2 regions of the Candidatus Desulfatibia sp. genome follow, and region 1 is predicted to be linked to the other one. Evidence: riboswitches for the same ligand, from Rfam matches in the RefSeq annotation. Region 1 holds a riboswitch; the other holds the start of a gene.

Region 1 (6,973 bases):
GGTGCTTGCAACGGAAAATATTCGCATTGTCTGCGGCCAGGAGCATTTTCACGAGATCGCCAGGCATATGGAGGAAATCGGTATTGCTTCCGGTGACAAAATAATAGGCGAACCTTGCGGCCGCAATACGGCCCCGGCTATTCTTCTGGCGATACTGCTTATTTTAAAAAAGAAAGAAGATGCTGTATTATGCATTTTTCCGGCCGATCATGTCATTCGCAACATTGACACATTTCATGCAAAATTACGGTCCGCCATCAAGCTTGCCAAGATGGATTACATCGTGACGTTCGGAATCACCCCCCACTATCCTGAAACCGGCTATGGATACATTGAGGGCGCTGGAAAATTGCCCGAGCAGGCCTTTGCGTTAAAACGGTTTGTTGAAAAGCCGGATTTAAAGACGGCAAAGTATTATCTTGAAAGCGGTAATTTTTTCTGGAACAGCGGCATGTTTGCCTTTAAAGCATCCGTGATGATCAATGAACTGGAAATTCACCACCCTGAACTTTTGAAAAAAATGCAACAGTTAGATTTAACCGCAGGTACCGCATCTCTGGAATCATATGAACAGTTGCCGAATATATCCATCGATTATGCTGTGATGGAGAAAACGGATAAAGGCGCTGTTTTGCCGTCAGATTTTGGCTGGAGCGACATTGGATCCTGGAAATCTCTTTATGATTTTCTTCCAAAAGATGCCGACGGCAATGTTATCGGCGGTGATGTGATCACCAAGGATACCGAAAACTGTTTTATTATGGGATATGAACGGCTTATCGCAACCAACAGCATCCAAAACATGGTTGTTGTGGAAACGCCGGACTCTGTGTTTGTTTCAGATATAGAAACCAGCAGGGATGTAAAATCGATTGTTACCAGACTCAAGGAAAAGGGCCGTCGGGAATATCAAAAGCATAAGACCGTACATCACCACTGGGGGACCTTCACCGTGCTGGATCTGCAAGGTGATTTCAGGATTGCAAAGCTGATCGTATATCCGGGCTCGGCACTTCAAATAAAAACCGACACTTCCGCGGCAAAACAGTTGTTCGTGCTCAAAGGCAAGGTCAAGACGACTTTGCAGAATCAAGACAAGCTGCTAAATAAAGGGCAGTCTGTAGATCTTTCTGCCAGCCAATCCGCTGAGCTGGAAAACCCCGGAACAGAACCACTGATCATGATTGAAGTAAAACTGGCATCCTAATTGAGTCAAAACTCAATTAGGTGTTATCCGTTATTGGTTATCTGTTATTGGTTTTTAGTGAAAAATAAAAGGAATTATATTTATGAAGGGGATAATTTTAGTAGGCGGCTCCGGATCACGACTTTATCCAATAACCCGTGTGGTAAGCAAGCAGCTCTTGCCGGTATATGACAAGCCCATGGTCTATTATCCACTGTCCGTTTTAATGCTGGCAGGTATTCGGGAAATACTTTTTATTTCCACACCCGAGGATTCACGTTTATTTCAAAAGCTCCTGGGAGACGGCTCGCAACTGGGGCTTTCTTTCTCCTTTGAAACCCAGCCAAAGCCGGAAGGGATAGCACAGGCCTTTATTATCGGCAAAGCGTTCATTGGCAATGACCCGGTTTGCCTGATTCTGGGAGACAATATATTTTACGGCCACAATTTTACCAGAATTTTAAAAAATGCGGTTCAACTCCAGCAGGGTGGTTTGATTTTCGGATACCTGGTAAAGGACCCTCAACGTTACGGTGTTGTGGAATTCGACGTTGACGGCAATGTCCTCGGGATCGAGGAGAAGCCCAAAAAGCCCAAATCGAATTACGCCGTGCCCGGTCTCTATCTTTACGACAACGATGTGGTCAACATCGCCGCCAACCTCAAACCATCGGCGCGGGGAGAGCTTGAAATTACGGACGTTAATATGGCGTATCTGGAAAGAGGTCAACTCAGGGTCGAACTTCTGGGAAGAGGTTTTGCCTGGCTGGACACCGGAACCCAGGAAGCCCTGCAACAAGCCGCCAGTTTTGTTGAAGCCATTCAGCAGCGCCAGGGACTTAAAATATCATGTATTGAAGAAATTGCCTACAGCCTGGGCTACATCGACAAAGAACAGCTCGCCAAGCTTGCAGCTCCAATGATACAAAACGAATATGGACAATATTTGATGGATTTAATTGCCGAAGACGAAAACAATCTAAAAACCAACTAAACTGATCGGTTCTAGGTTCAGGGGTTCTAGGTTCAAAGGTTATTAACTCTTGATATTACTTAATGTTACAACTCAATATCAGGGTTGGTCTCTTGCAACCGTTGGGTGAAAATCACTTGTCGGCTCTATTGAAACGTAACTTTCTTGGGTTGATCCTGTAAGGGTTCATTAACCCGGAACCTTGAACGTTGAACCGCTCAACCTAGGTACTATTTGAACTGCACAGCGAGTGCATTTCCCGTCCCGCCAAGGCGTGACTGTAGGGAGCTTCAAACAGATGTCAGTCCCCTCCTTCTGCATGGCATGAAATTTCACTATTGACTTGATTGCTCCAATCTTTTATATAGTTGTAAAGGTGCCGTTTGGATTAAAAGGGAATCCCGTTAAAGTCGGGAGCGGTCCCGCCGCTGTACTCGGGGACGAACATTGCAGGAGGCCACTGATGGGGATAAACCCATTGGGAAGGCGCAATTAGTAGATTGATCCGAAAGTCAGAAGACCTGCCTTAGCAGTAAGTCAATCCCTTGCGGTGACGGGGATTATGAAAAATCAGAAAAGGGTGAAGTAAACTGGGTGCAACCCTTCAAGCCAAAATTGGTTTGAAGGGTTTTTTTTCGTTAAAGATTCAAATCGAGGTGAATGATGGTTAAGCTAAAGACAATGCTTTTACTGCCGATTTTGTTGATAGTTTTGCTATTAGCAACCTCGGCTACTGCCGGTCAACAAGGGCGCAAGCGTACCATGAAAAAAGGAATTCTACTGGTTGCTTTCGGTACCAGCCGACCGGAAGCCCAGTCAGCCTTTAGAAACATTGAAAATATGGTCAAGGCTGCTTATCCCGGTATTCCGGTTCGCTGGGCTTACACCTCGGAGATGGTCCGCAAAAAGCTGGCCAAAGGCGGAGTTTATCTGGATTCACCGGAAGTCGCTCTGGCCAAAATGATGGATGAAGGCTTTACGCATGTAGCCGTGCAGTCTTTGCATACCATTGCTGGAAAAGAATTTCATGATCTCGTCAAAAATGCGCGTGCCTTCGCCCAAATGAACGGCGGCTTTGAAAGCGTTTTGGTTGGTTATCCGCTGTTGGGAAAAGAAGAGGATCTAGCGCGGGTTGTTGAGGCAATTATAAAAATTATTCCGAATGATAGAAAAAAACATGAGGCCGTTGTTCTGATGGGTCATGGCTCAACGCACATATCCAGCGCTGTTTATGCGGCCATGATGTTTTATTTGCAGCTGAAAGATCCCAATATCTTTGTGAGTACCATTAAGGGATCACTGCCAATTGAGGATATCAAGAAGATACTCCTTCAGAAGAACATTAAAAAAGCTTATCTCATGCCTTTCATGTCGGTAGCCGGTGTGCATGCCCGGAATGATATGGCCGGTGACCAGAAGGATTCCTGGAAATCGATTTTGACTCAGGCTGGAATAACATGTGTTCCGATTCTCAAGGGGACGGCCGAATACAATGAAATTGCGGCTGTCTGGATCGACCACCTGGGCGAGATGCTTGCACGTTTTGAATAGGATTTGAAATGACAGAGGATATCAAGCAAAAATCAGGGCCGCGTTTGGGCCGTTCAAAGGTTTCACAAGGCAGCCAGGTGATCCTTTTGATGCTTTTGCTGGTGCTTATCATTGTGGCTTCCGCCGGCATGGGATATATTAAAATACCTTTTAGCGATGTCATCAGGATTGTTTTGGCTAAAATTACCGGCAACACCGGTATTTTGGCCGGTATGGACAAACTATTGCCGGTAGTGGTTTTGGATGTGCGCCTGCCGCGCATTTTGACGGCGGCAACTGTCGGCGGCGGATTGGCCATAGCGGGTGTAGTTTTTCAGGGGATACTTTTAAATCCCTTAGCGGATCCGTATACCCTGGGAGTGTCTGCCGGCGCTGCCTTTGGAGCCTCGCTGGCCATCTTGTTCAACATCAGTTTTATGAGCACGTGGTCGGTTCCTCTGCTGGCATTCATAGGAGCCATGAGCACCCTGCTGTTCGTCCTGTACCTCTCATCGTCCGGTGGCGGGTACTCCTCCAACAATCTGATCCTGTCCGGTATCATCGTGGCCGCTATTTTGTCGGCCGGCATTAGCTTCTTGAAATATATCGCCGATGAGCAGGTCTCAATCATTATTTTCTGGCTTATGGGCAGTTTTGCCTCCAAAACATGGACGGATGTATCCATCACTCTGATTTGCGTCTTTTTTGGGTTCTGCGTTTTTCTATTCTATTCCAGGGATTTGAATCTTATGTCTTTAGGCGATCGGACGGCTTCCTCCCTCGGTGTCGACACCCAAAAAGTACCGCTGATTCTTCTGCTAACCGCCTCTTTGGTGACGGCAATCTGTGTTTCGGTATCCGGAATTATCGGTTTTGTGGGACTTTTAGTGCCACATATGATGCGATCCATTACCGGACCGGACAATCAAAAGCTGATCCCTGTTTCTCTGCTGGCGGGTGCGATTTTGCTACTGGGAGCGGATACAATCACCCGGGCGGTGTTGCCCAACGAGATACCCATCGGCGTACTGACCGCGCTGATTGGCGGGCCTTTTTTCTGTTACATCTTCAGAAAACAGCAAACAGCTAAGGTGTGGTAGTGGAGAAACTTTTTGAAATCGACCAAATTTCTTTTGGTTATAAATCGAAAAGGGTTATTGAAGGACTTTCCCTTACCCTTGCAGCCGGCGTGTTTTATGGAATCATAGGGCCCAACGGATGCGGCAAAACAACATTGCTCGATCTGATGATAAACCACCACCAGCCGGCTGCCGGCCGAATCCGTTACAAGGGTAAAACTCTGGCAGGTTATTCCAAAAAGGCACTATCCAGAGAAATCGCACTGGTTCCGCAGAATTTTTACATCAACTTTCCGTTTACGGCTAAAGAAGTGGTAATGATGGGCCGCTATCCTCATATCAAAAGGTTTGCGGCCCCATCGACCCGGGATATAAGGTTTGTTCATGACATAATGGAGCAGACAGACACCCTGGCATTTGAAAACCGTTTTATTACGCAGCTTAGCAGCGGGGAGCGACAGCGTGTTATTTTCGCAAGAGCGCTGGCACAGGATTCACCGGTTTTGATTCTGGACGAAGCTACGTCAAACCTGGATATCAATCACGCCCTCGGCATGCTGAAGCTGGCGGCCCAGGGGGTTGAAGACGAAACAAAAACGGTGATTGCCGTGATGCAGGATATTAATCTTGCCGCTGCATTTTGCGATCATCTTATTTTTGTACAGCATGGGAATGTGGTCGCTAACGGACCCGTAGACAAGATTTTAAACAGCGAGATCCTGCGAGATGTTTTTCAAGTTGACAGCAAAATTTATTTTGAGCCGTATTCGGACTCCATGCAGGTAGTATTTAGGAAATAGAAATGTTTTATAGTAGAACCTTAACATTGTTTATGCTGATATTGGCGGGCTCCGCCATCCAAGCGGAAGCAAAAAGCCTGCCTTTTGGGGTCAATGCCGGTGCGGTAATCATCGATCAGGCCGGCCGGCGTATTGATGCGCACCAGCCGTATCAAAGGATAATTTCACTTTACGGCGCGCACACGGAAAATCTTTTTTCACTGGGTCTCGATGCGGAAATTATCGGTGTATCGCCCAACGAAGCGTATCCGCCCAAGGCGCGATCCAAGCCGGTTTTTTCATACCATGATGATCCCGAAAAATTTATGGCGGCCAGGCCGGATTTAGTCCTGATACGTCCCATGATCGATCGCGGATATCCACAGCTGGTGCAGCGATTTGAAAAAAGCGCCATCACGGTTGTGTCACTGCAGCCCGGCACAATTGATGCAATGTATGTTTACTGGGAAATTCTGGGAATTCTGACAGGAAAGCAAGACCGAGCACGGCAGATGATCGCACAGTTTAAGCACAAGGTGTCGGAAATCGAATTATTGACAGCGCCAATCTTAACCAAAAAAAAAGTGTACTTTGAAGCCATTCACAAACATATGAAAACGTTTGCACCGGATGCCATGGCAATGTTTGCCCTCAAGACCGCCGGCGGGGTTAACATAGCCCAAGATGCACAACAGGTTAGAAGCACCAACATCGCGTTTTACGGCAAGGAGAGAATCCTTTCCCATGCTGATGAAATCGATGTGTTTATGGCTCAGCAAGGGGCCATGAACCGGCCCACGGTATCTTTAATAAAAGAAGAATCCGGCTTTTCGGCCATAAAAGCAATTAAGAACAATCAGATTTTGATCATTGATGAAATGATCGTGTCGCGCCCTACTTTACGTTTGATAGACGGCATTCTTGAAATCGGAAGATATCTCTATCCGGAATTAGGGTTCAAAGGAGGAGACGATTAAAGGACTGGTCATTGCAAGCACGAAAAGCGGCAGCGGAAAGACAACTCTGGCTTTAGGACTGCTGGCCGCATTTTTAAGGCGTGGGTTGCGGGTAGCATCCTTTAAGGTAGGGCCTGACTTTATTGACCCCGGACATCATGCGTCCGTCACCGGCACCGCCGGTTATAACCTCGACGGGTGGATGTTGTCCAAAGATTACAACCTCAAATGCTTTACCCAACACAGCCGCCAAGCAGACATCGTTGTTGTGGAAGGTGTCATGGGACTGTTTGACGGCTTTGACGGTAAAAGCGAAGCAGGTTCTACTGCTCAAATGGCCAAATGGCTCAACCTGCCGGTTATTTTAATTGTTGACGCCCGGAGCATGGCACGCAGCGCTGCCGCGCTGGTGCAAGGATTCGAACGGTTCGACCGCGAAGTAACCTTTGCCGGGGTGGTCTTTAACAATC
Region 2 (6,973 bases), on a different contig from region 1:
CAGTGATACCAAGGCAACCAAGACTACCAAGGGAGACGATGTAACACTGGAAAATTCAAAGGTTTACAAGTGCATGGAGAGAGAATACTATTCCGGACTGTTCGTACGCATATCATTGGAATCCGGTGAGCACGTTAAAGTTAAAAGATCCGAAATTAAGAAGGTGTAATGCGTGGCTGAAAAATATTCAGGTGGTTTCTGTGTTGCTGCCCGGCAAATTGAAAGAGGTAAGGCGCGGTTAGACTTAAGGCAAAACAGATCAAACATAGCTTCCTCCCTGAATATTTTTCATTGATGATGGTAAGTTTGGGTGAGTCAGGATGCATTGAGCCGCAAAAATTTGAGTAACCACAGTAATTGAAAAACCACAGGCTTACAACCTGTGGTTTTTCTGTCAAGGAGCGTTTGAATGTCTGAAAAACAGGACATTATTGAGCAAAAGCATCAGGATTTTGAAAGTCATGAACTACATCAAGCAGCGGTGTCTCAAGGCATGCCTACCGTCTTTGAGAGGTTTACGACTCAACAGCCCCAGTGTGGACACTGCAAAAAAGGGTTGAGCTGCCAATTATGTTCGGATGGTCCCTGCCGAATAACCAGGAAATCTCCGTTGGGTGTCTGTGGAGCCACCGGAGATTTGATTGTGGCCCGCAACCTTTTGCAACTGACGATTATGGGCACGGCCGCCAATACGTACCAGTGCCGAAATCTGGCGAACACCTTGAAGGCCATCGGAGAGGGCAAATCTTCCCTTAAGGTAAAAGATGAAGGTAAACTGCGGATGATGTGTCTGGGGTTGGGGATTGATCAAACACGACCTATAAATGAGCTGGCAGTTGAATTTGCTGATTTCATGTTAAATGAAATCAGTAAACCGGGTGACCAGCCCCTTACCCTAATGGACCTGTTCGCTGTGAATCAGCGTAAAGAGGTCTGGAAAAAAACGGACCTCTATGCCGGCGGACCCAGCGCTGAAATCGTAACCGCCTTAACCAAATGTATGACAAATGTCAGCAATGACCCTATTGACCTCATTAAAACAGCCCTCAGGTTGGGCAACGCAAATGAATACGCCGCGCTTTGGGGAATTACGGTTATCCAGGACGTCATTATGGGCACCGCAGATCTGACCGCCGGAGAAACCAATATTGCCTGCCTCGATCCGCAGACGGTCAATATCATCGCAAACGGCCATCAGCCGGTCTTTGCCAGTCTTGTTTTGGAGAAGGCCGGTAGCAAAAAAATTCAGTCGGTCGCAGCCGCAGCCGGCGCCACGGGGATTAAATTATACGGCTCGTTGTGTGCGGGACAGCAGCTTATGAATGTTTCCAGCCGTGAAGAATACACAAACACTTTTGGCGGACAACTGGGCAACTGGATTCAAGCAGAGCTTTTTATCGCAACCGGCCTCGTTGATCTTTTTATGATGGATATGAATTGCTCAGTCCCGACCCTGAAGGCGTTTGCCGACAAATACGGCACCAAGCTCATCAGCACAGACCCTGTGGTGCGCTTCCCGGATGTGGATTGTTTGGATTTCAACCCTGAGATCGCCGAGCAGCAGGCCGAGAAAATTCTGGAAATTGCCGTCGAGTGTTTCAAGGCACGCAAGGCCGACAAGAAAAGAATTATGAACATCCCTTCTTCCAAAGCCAAGACGGAGAGCATCGCAGGTTACACAACGGAAACAGTTCTGAAAATGTTTGGCAACGATATCTATACTTTCATCGGCGAGATGAAAAAAGGCAATATCAAAGGGGTTGTGGCAGTTGTCGGTTGTACGAATGTTCGCCACGAGATGGGCGGGCGATCAATTCAAGAAATCACGATTGAGCTGATCAAGCGCGACATCATGGTCATCGGTGCCGGTTGCTGCTCCTCCACTCATCAAAACATGGGCATGTCAACTATGGAAATGACGAAAATGGCAGGTTCTAAACTCAGGTCCGTTTGCGAAAAGCATGACGTTCCACCGATTGTTTCCTATGGATCATGTACGGATGTGGGGAAAATTCTGGATACCATTGCTGCGCTGGCATGGACAATCGGCTGCGATACCAGTCAGGTACCGGTGGCCGCATCTGTTCCCGAGTACATGGAACAGAAAGCCATTGCAGACATATTCACGGCTCTGGCGTTTGGGCTTCTTACCCACGTATCACCAAAACCTATGATAAGCGGAAGCTCGCTCGTAACGAAATACTTAACCGAAGAAATGGAGAACCTTACCGGCGGAAGAATGCTGCTTGAGGACAACCCGTTCAGGGCCGCTGAGGCGATCGAAAGCCACGTTCTGGAAAAGAGAAAGGAAATTGGGTTTGATTAAAAAAGCAGCGGCGATTCTAACCGGATTTGATGCCAACATGGTTTTATAATGGAAAATAAAGCGATCATATTTATCAGCTGCGGGATATTTAAGGAGGAGCTGGAGTATCTGCTCGGAGATAAGGGACTGGATTGGAAAATAATCTATCTCGAAGCAGCGCTGCATGTAAATTTTGACAGATTGAAAGAGGCGCTGATCGAAGCTCTGGAGGAAAACAAAAAGACAGGGACCGAGCTCAAAGTGCTCTATGGTCATTGCCATCCGGAGATCATGGCAATCCTGGAGCAATATGATGCAAAAAAGATCCATGCCGGAAACTGTCTTGAGGCGCTGGTCGGTCCTGAAGAAATCATGCGCCTCAACAATGAGGGGACGGCATTTTTCCTCTCCGCGGGCTGGGTAAACAACTGGGAAAAGATGTTTGCCCTCGGGAAAAAAGATTTCAACTTTGACTTTAAAACAATGTTCGACGGTTACAAACGGATAATCGTCTTTGATACAGGAATTATTCCCATTGATGAAGAAAAAGTTGAAAAATTCAGCAAATTCACCAATCTTCCCGTCGAGCGCAAGCCGATTACCCTTGATTATTTTTTTAATCTGATCGAAAGCACTTAAGCGCTTTTAGAGTTGATTACACACTCAAAGTAAGCTTTCAGATTTTCGAGCGGGGTCTGTGGAATAATGCCGCATCCGGGGGCGACAACGTGCATCCCGAGCTTTAATGATTCCTCGGTCTCGGCCACGATATCTTCCCTGCTGCCGGTCAGCAATGTCTGGGGAGAAATTTTCCCTACCAGCGCAACTTTTCCTTCCGTGACCTCAAGTGCATGTTGGATGTCAACAGGGTGATCGATACTGAGGGCGTTCACGCCGGTTTCCGCCATCATCTTCAGAATGACGGTGGGATTGCCGCATATATGCAAAATAGAGGGCTTGCTCAGAGATTCCACCAGTGACTTGGTATACGGGAATGAAAACCGGCCGTAATAGGTCGGACCGATGCTCTGGGAAGTACCGTCCACCAGCATCAGCACATCCGGGCCCGCGTTTTCGATTGCCTTGGCATATTGTTTTGCAATTTCGGTCATCTTTGAAAGCTGTGCTTCGATGAATTCCGGGTCCTCGATGCATGCCATGATGATCTCTTCAAAATCAAGGGTGGTGGCGAGGAGTTCAAAGGGGGTTCCCAGGGCGGCGATTAACGGAACCTCGTCACCAGTTTTTGCTTTAAGTAGTTTAATGGCTTCAAGAACTTCGGGCATTCTTCCGTCCCTTAAAGGGTCAGGGATCTTGATTGAGTCATAATCCTGTTTGGTTTTCATTGTCGACATGGGAGGGGTTGTCGAATCATCTCCGAACCGTGTGGCGCAACCCATGGCCTCCGCCTCGACATTGATGTCGAATGGTACTCTCACGCTCTCAATGCCCCCGATCTCATGGCATGCCCACGCGAGGCCGGCCATGTCTTTGGCATTTTTTTGAGCCGCAGGCCATTTATACCCGCTTTTTTCCATGACTTCAGCCGTGGCATTTTGTGTGGGCACAGCCGCGGGCGGCCTGTCCACCTGCTGTTGCTTTAACGCCCTCAGCAATCTTTCCTTCTGATTCATGCTTACCTCACTGCCCTGAGTTCTGCTACGATTTCTTGATGATCGGGGAAACAGTTTGACTGCAGTTTGGAAAAGATCAGCTCTCCGTCCAGGATGACTTCGAAAGCGCCGGCTTTTTTAGATCCGACAAGTTGCGTATCAATACCGATTTCCTTTTTAATGACAATGGCCAGACTGGCCGCCATAGGCCTGTAATTGCAGGTTATGCAGTATTCTATTGACAGCTGCATGAAAATTCCATTTTTTGTATGATGTCCGATGTAACACCGTCGGGTGACAGGTTCGAAATTCTTTCAGAACGATAATAAAAGGGCCATCACATCCGGTGTTGTTAAATTTGCTTTTTAAAATGATAAGTATTCGCTTTATGTTTATCAAGAACAAAATGAGAAATAAAGATAGACCCTGCTTGAATTTGAACTGGTACCATTCCTAACCGGAGAACCGATACATGACCCAGAACCGGCACAGACAAAGCCGGGATTGAGCTATGCAGAATTCCGAGCTCAAAAAGGGAATTTTTATCACTTCACTTCACTACTTTTTTCTTGACACATTAAAGGCTTCATGTTAAATAATACCAGAATGCTGGTTGCCTCCCGCAGGAGGCAAAAAAGGGAAGATGGTAGAAAGCCGTCACGGACCCGCCGCTGTAACCGGATACGAAAGCCACAATTAGCCACTGTGCTTGTGAGCATGGGAAGGCGTGGCAAGTAGAATGACCCGGAAGTCAGAAGACCTGCCAGTATTGATTTGAATTAGTGAACTCGTGGAAAGGTTTGGCTAATGATTATTACCCATCCAGATTCTGCGCATCTAAAAGATATTTGTCCGTCCGGCTTTCACTCCCTCTTTATTTCCATTAGGATTTATACTGTTTTGGAGTCCATTTCAAAGACCGTGATATGCCCAAGAATAGTCATTGGGGATTCCATACATGCTTCTCCAGGGACGCAGGGGCGGCAGCCCCATTGCGCTAAGCGTACTTCACACCCTATGCGCCCAGGCGGTGAAACGGAAAAAGGGGGCGGAAGTTGGATAATAGGAAAAACAAGAATGCGATAATCCTTATGGCGCATGGAAGCCGGGTTCCTGGTGCGGGAGAAGCAATGGAAAAGGTTGCATGCCGGTTATCGGAATACGGGCATTACGATATTGTTGAAACCTGTTACATGTCCCGGCTGGGACCACATTTTGAAGAGACCCTGGAAAAATGCGTAAAGCAGGGCGCGAAACTGGTAGTGCTGATTCCGTACTTCCTGAATCTGGGGCTGCATATGAAGCTGGATATCCCGGTTAAGATGAAGAAGGAATCGGAAAAGTACCCTGACGTCAAACTGATTTTCGGCAAGAATCTCGGTTTTGACGAACTGCTGGTCGAAATCGTAAAAAAGAGGATAGAGGAATCATTGCAGCTTTGTGACGTGCGCGAAATAGACCTGGAACCAAGAGATCGTTACAAGCTTCCTCCCGAAGAGCTTGAGTATGTTGCCATGTCCCAGGAAGAGGCCAAACGATTCAAAGCCGAACGCCGCAATCAACGAAAACTTGGTTGATAATAGCCGATACATAGGGGACAAAGTCCCGGTTTTAAATTATTTTCAAAGTAGAAGGGAGGTGGGTGAAAAAAGAAAGATCAGTGTTAATAACGTTGGAAGATTTTTTTAGATGGAATTTATTTTGTTAAAAAGGAGAAGAAAATGAGAATATTCGCTACTATTAGTCAGACCGCATTTTCAGTATCACCTCGGTTGCTTATGGCTCTTGCCGCTACTGCATTTATGATGGTTATTATTTTCTACGGTGTTGACTCTTTTGCACAGGGGGCGCACAACGCCTTCCACGATTTCAGACATGTAGTAGGAATGCCGTGTCATTAAATATAGGCAAGGCCGTATCGTTGCCTATTTGTTGTTACAATGCGTATGCGCAGACTTAAACCTTTTAAGGAAAAGGCATAATTATGGATCACGGCAATTTAAAAAAAGGGATTTGTTTGGGCATATTGTCAGGCATTGTCTGGGGATGGGTATCCATCCTCGTAAACTATATAACGGGTATCTTCCCTTTTGAGGAAAGCCTTTTAAGAGAGGTTATTACATTCTCTTTTGGGGGAGCTGTTTTTGGGATGGTTATCGGCGGATTTATGTCCCTGATAGGCGACCGGCTCCCTTTTAAGAGTTTGCTGCCAAACGCCATTTTTATTTCCATGGCTGTTTGGTTGGTTTTACGTATGGGAGGCCTCTTGCTTTCATACAACAACCCCGCAAGGTTTCACCCGGATGCAGCCCAGACCCTTCAGGGATTCATGCTGGCGATTGTACTTGGACTTATTCTGACCACTTTCTGGAATATTGGAAAAAAAAGAGATTCATGATTTATTTTTTAAAACGCTCCAAGAGCAAGTTTTAAATTCAATTTCTCAAACCAGAGACGGTTTTACCGCCGTGAATTTAACACTATCCACTTTTTCTTCCACAAGAATGAGGTCTTCATTGTTAGGAGGTGGAGTAAATTCTTCGCCCGGACAACAAGCCATTGCTTTGAGTTCTTCGGGGGTGAGGGTATGACGGGCCACAATCTGAATTTCAGTAAAACCCGCTTTTCTCACCGTCTGCCAGTAGTCCTCTGCATGGATAGCCCCTCCCAAGCATCCAGCCCATGTTGACTGAAATCGCTCTCCCAATTGAGAATCGATTTCTTCATTGAGGACAATATCTGAGATGGCGAGCCGTCCGCCAGATTTCAGTATCCGGGAGGCTTCTTCGTAGACTGCGTCTTTGTCGGGACATAGGTTGATGACACAGTTAGATATCACGACATCGGCGAAACCGTTTGGAAGTTGCGACTTCCCCATATCCGCAACACGAAGTTCAATGTCTCTGCCTTGCAAGTCAGAGTCAGTTACAGCCTGTTGCGCCCGCTCAATCATTTCTGAAGTAAAATCTATCCCGACCACTCTACCTTGTTCCCCGACCTTTCGGGCAGCCAAAATGACATCAATCCCGCCGCCGCAACCAAAATCCACAACAAC

Evidence for each region. A riboswitch is a leader RNA that binds a small molecule or an ion and turns the genes downstream of it on or off. The one in region 1 is predicted to bind cobalamin.
Region 2: linked by a shared signal. The riboswitch ahead of V3S16_RS16435 (sirohydrochlorin chelatase) and the one ahead of V3S16_RS08580 (sirohydrochlorin cobaltochelatase) in region 1 are both predicted to bind cobalamin.

Annotation. Positions count from the first base shown of each region.
Region 1 covers NZ_JAZFTO010000173.1:4,035-11,007, forward strand. Annotated here, with positions in the region: gene V3S16_RS08570 (mannose-1-phosphate guanylyltransferase/mannose-6-phosphate isomerase) at 1-1,207, shown strand, start outside; gene rfbA (glucose-1-phosphate thymidylyltransferase RfbA) at 1,290-2,180, shown strand; cobalamin riboswitch at 2,517-2,703, shown strand; gene V3S16_RS08580 (sirohydrochlorin cobaltochelatase) at 2,820-3,710, shown strand; gene V3S16_RS08585 (FecCD family ABC transporter permease) at 3,719-4,789, shown strand; gene V3S16_RS08590 (ABC transporter ATP-binding protein) at 4,789-5,568, shown strand; gene V3S16_RS08595 (ABC transporter substrate-binding protein) at 5,571-6,524, shown strand; gene V3S16_RS08600 (cobyrinate a,c-diamide synthase) at 6,535-6,973, shown strand, end outside.
Region 2 covers NZ_JAZFTO010000358.1:2,719-9,691, forward strand. Annotated here, with positions in the region: gene V3S16_RS16410 (hypothetical protein) at 1-169, shown strand, start outside; gene cooS (anaerobic carbon-monoxide dehydrogenase catalytic subunit) at 410-2,326, shown strand; gene V3S16_RS16420 (DUF1638 domain-containing protein) at 2,375-2,944, shown strand; gene V3S16_RS16425 (MtaA/CmuA family methyltransferase) at 2,941-3,939, opposite strand; gene V3S16_RS16430 (SelT/SelW/SelH family protein) at 3,942-4,169, opposite strand; cobalamin riboswitch at 4,512-4,701, shown strand; gene V3S16_RS16435 (sirohydrochlorin chelatase) at 4,974-5,495, shown strand; gene V3S16_RS16440 (CbtB domain-containing protein) at 5,697-5,819, shown strand; gene V3S16_RS16445 (hypothetical protein) at 5,903-6,316, shown strand; partial or broken gene V3S16_RS16450 (methyltransferase domain-containing protein) at 6,362-6,973, opposite strand, start outside.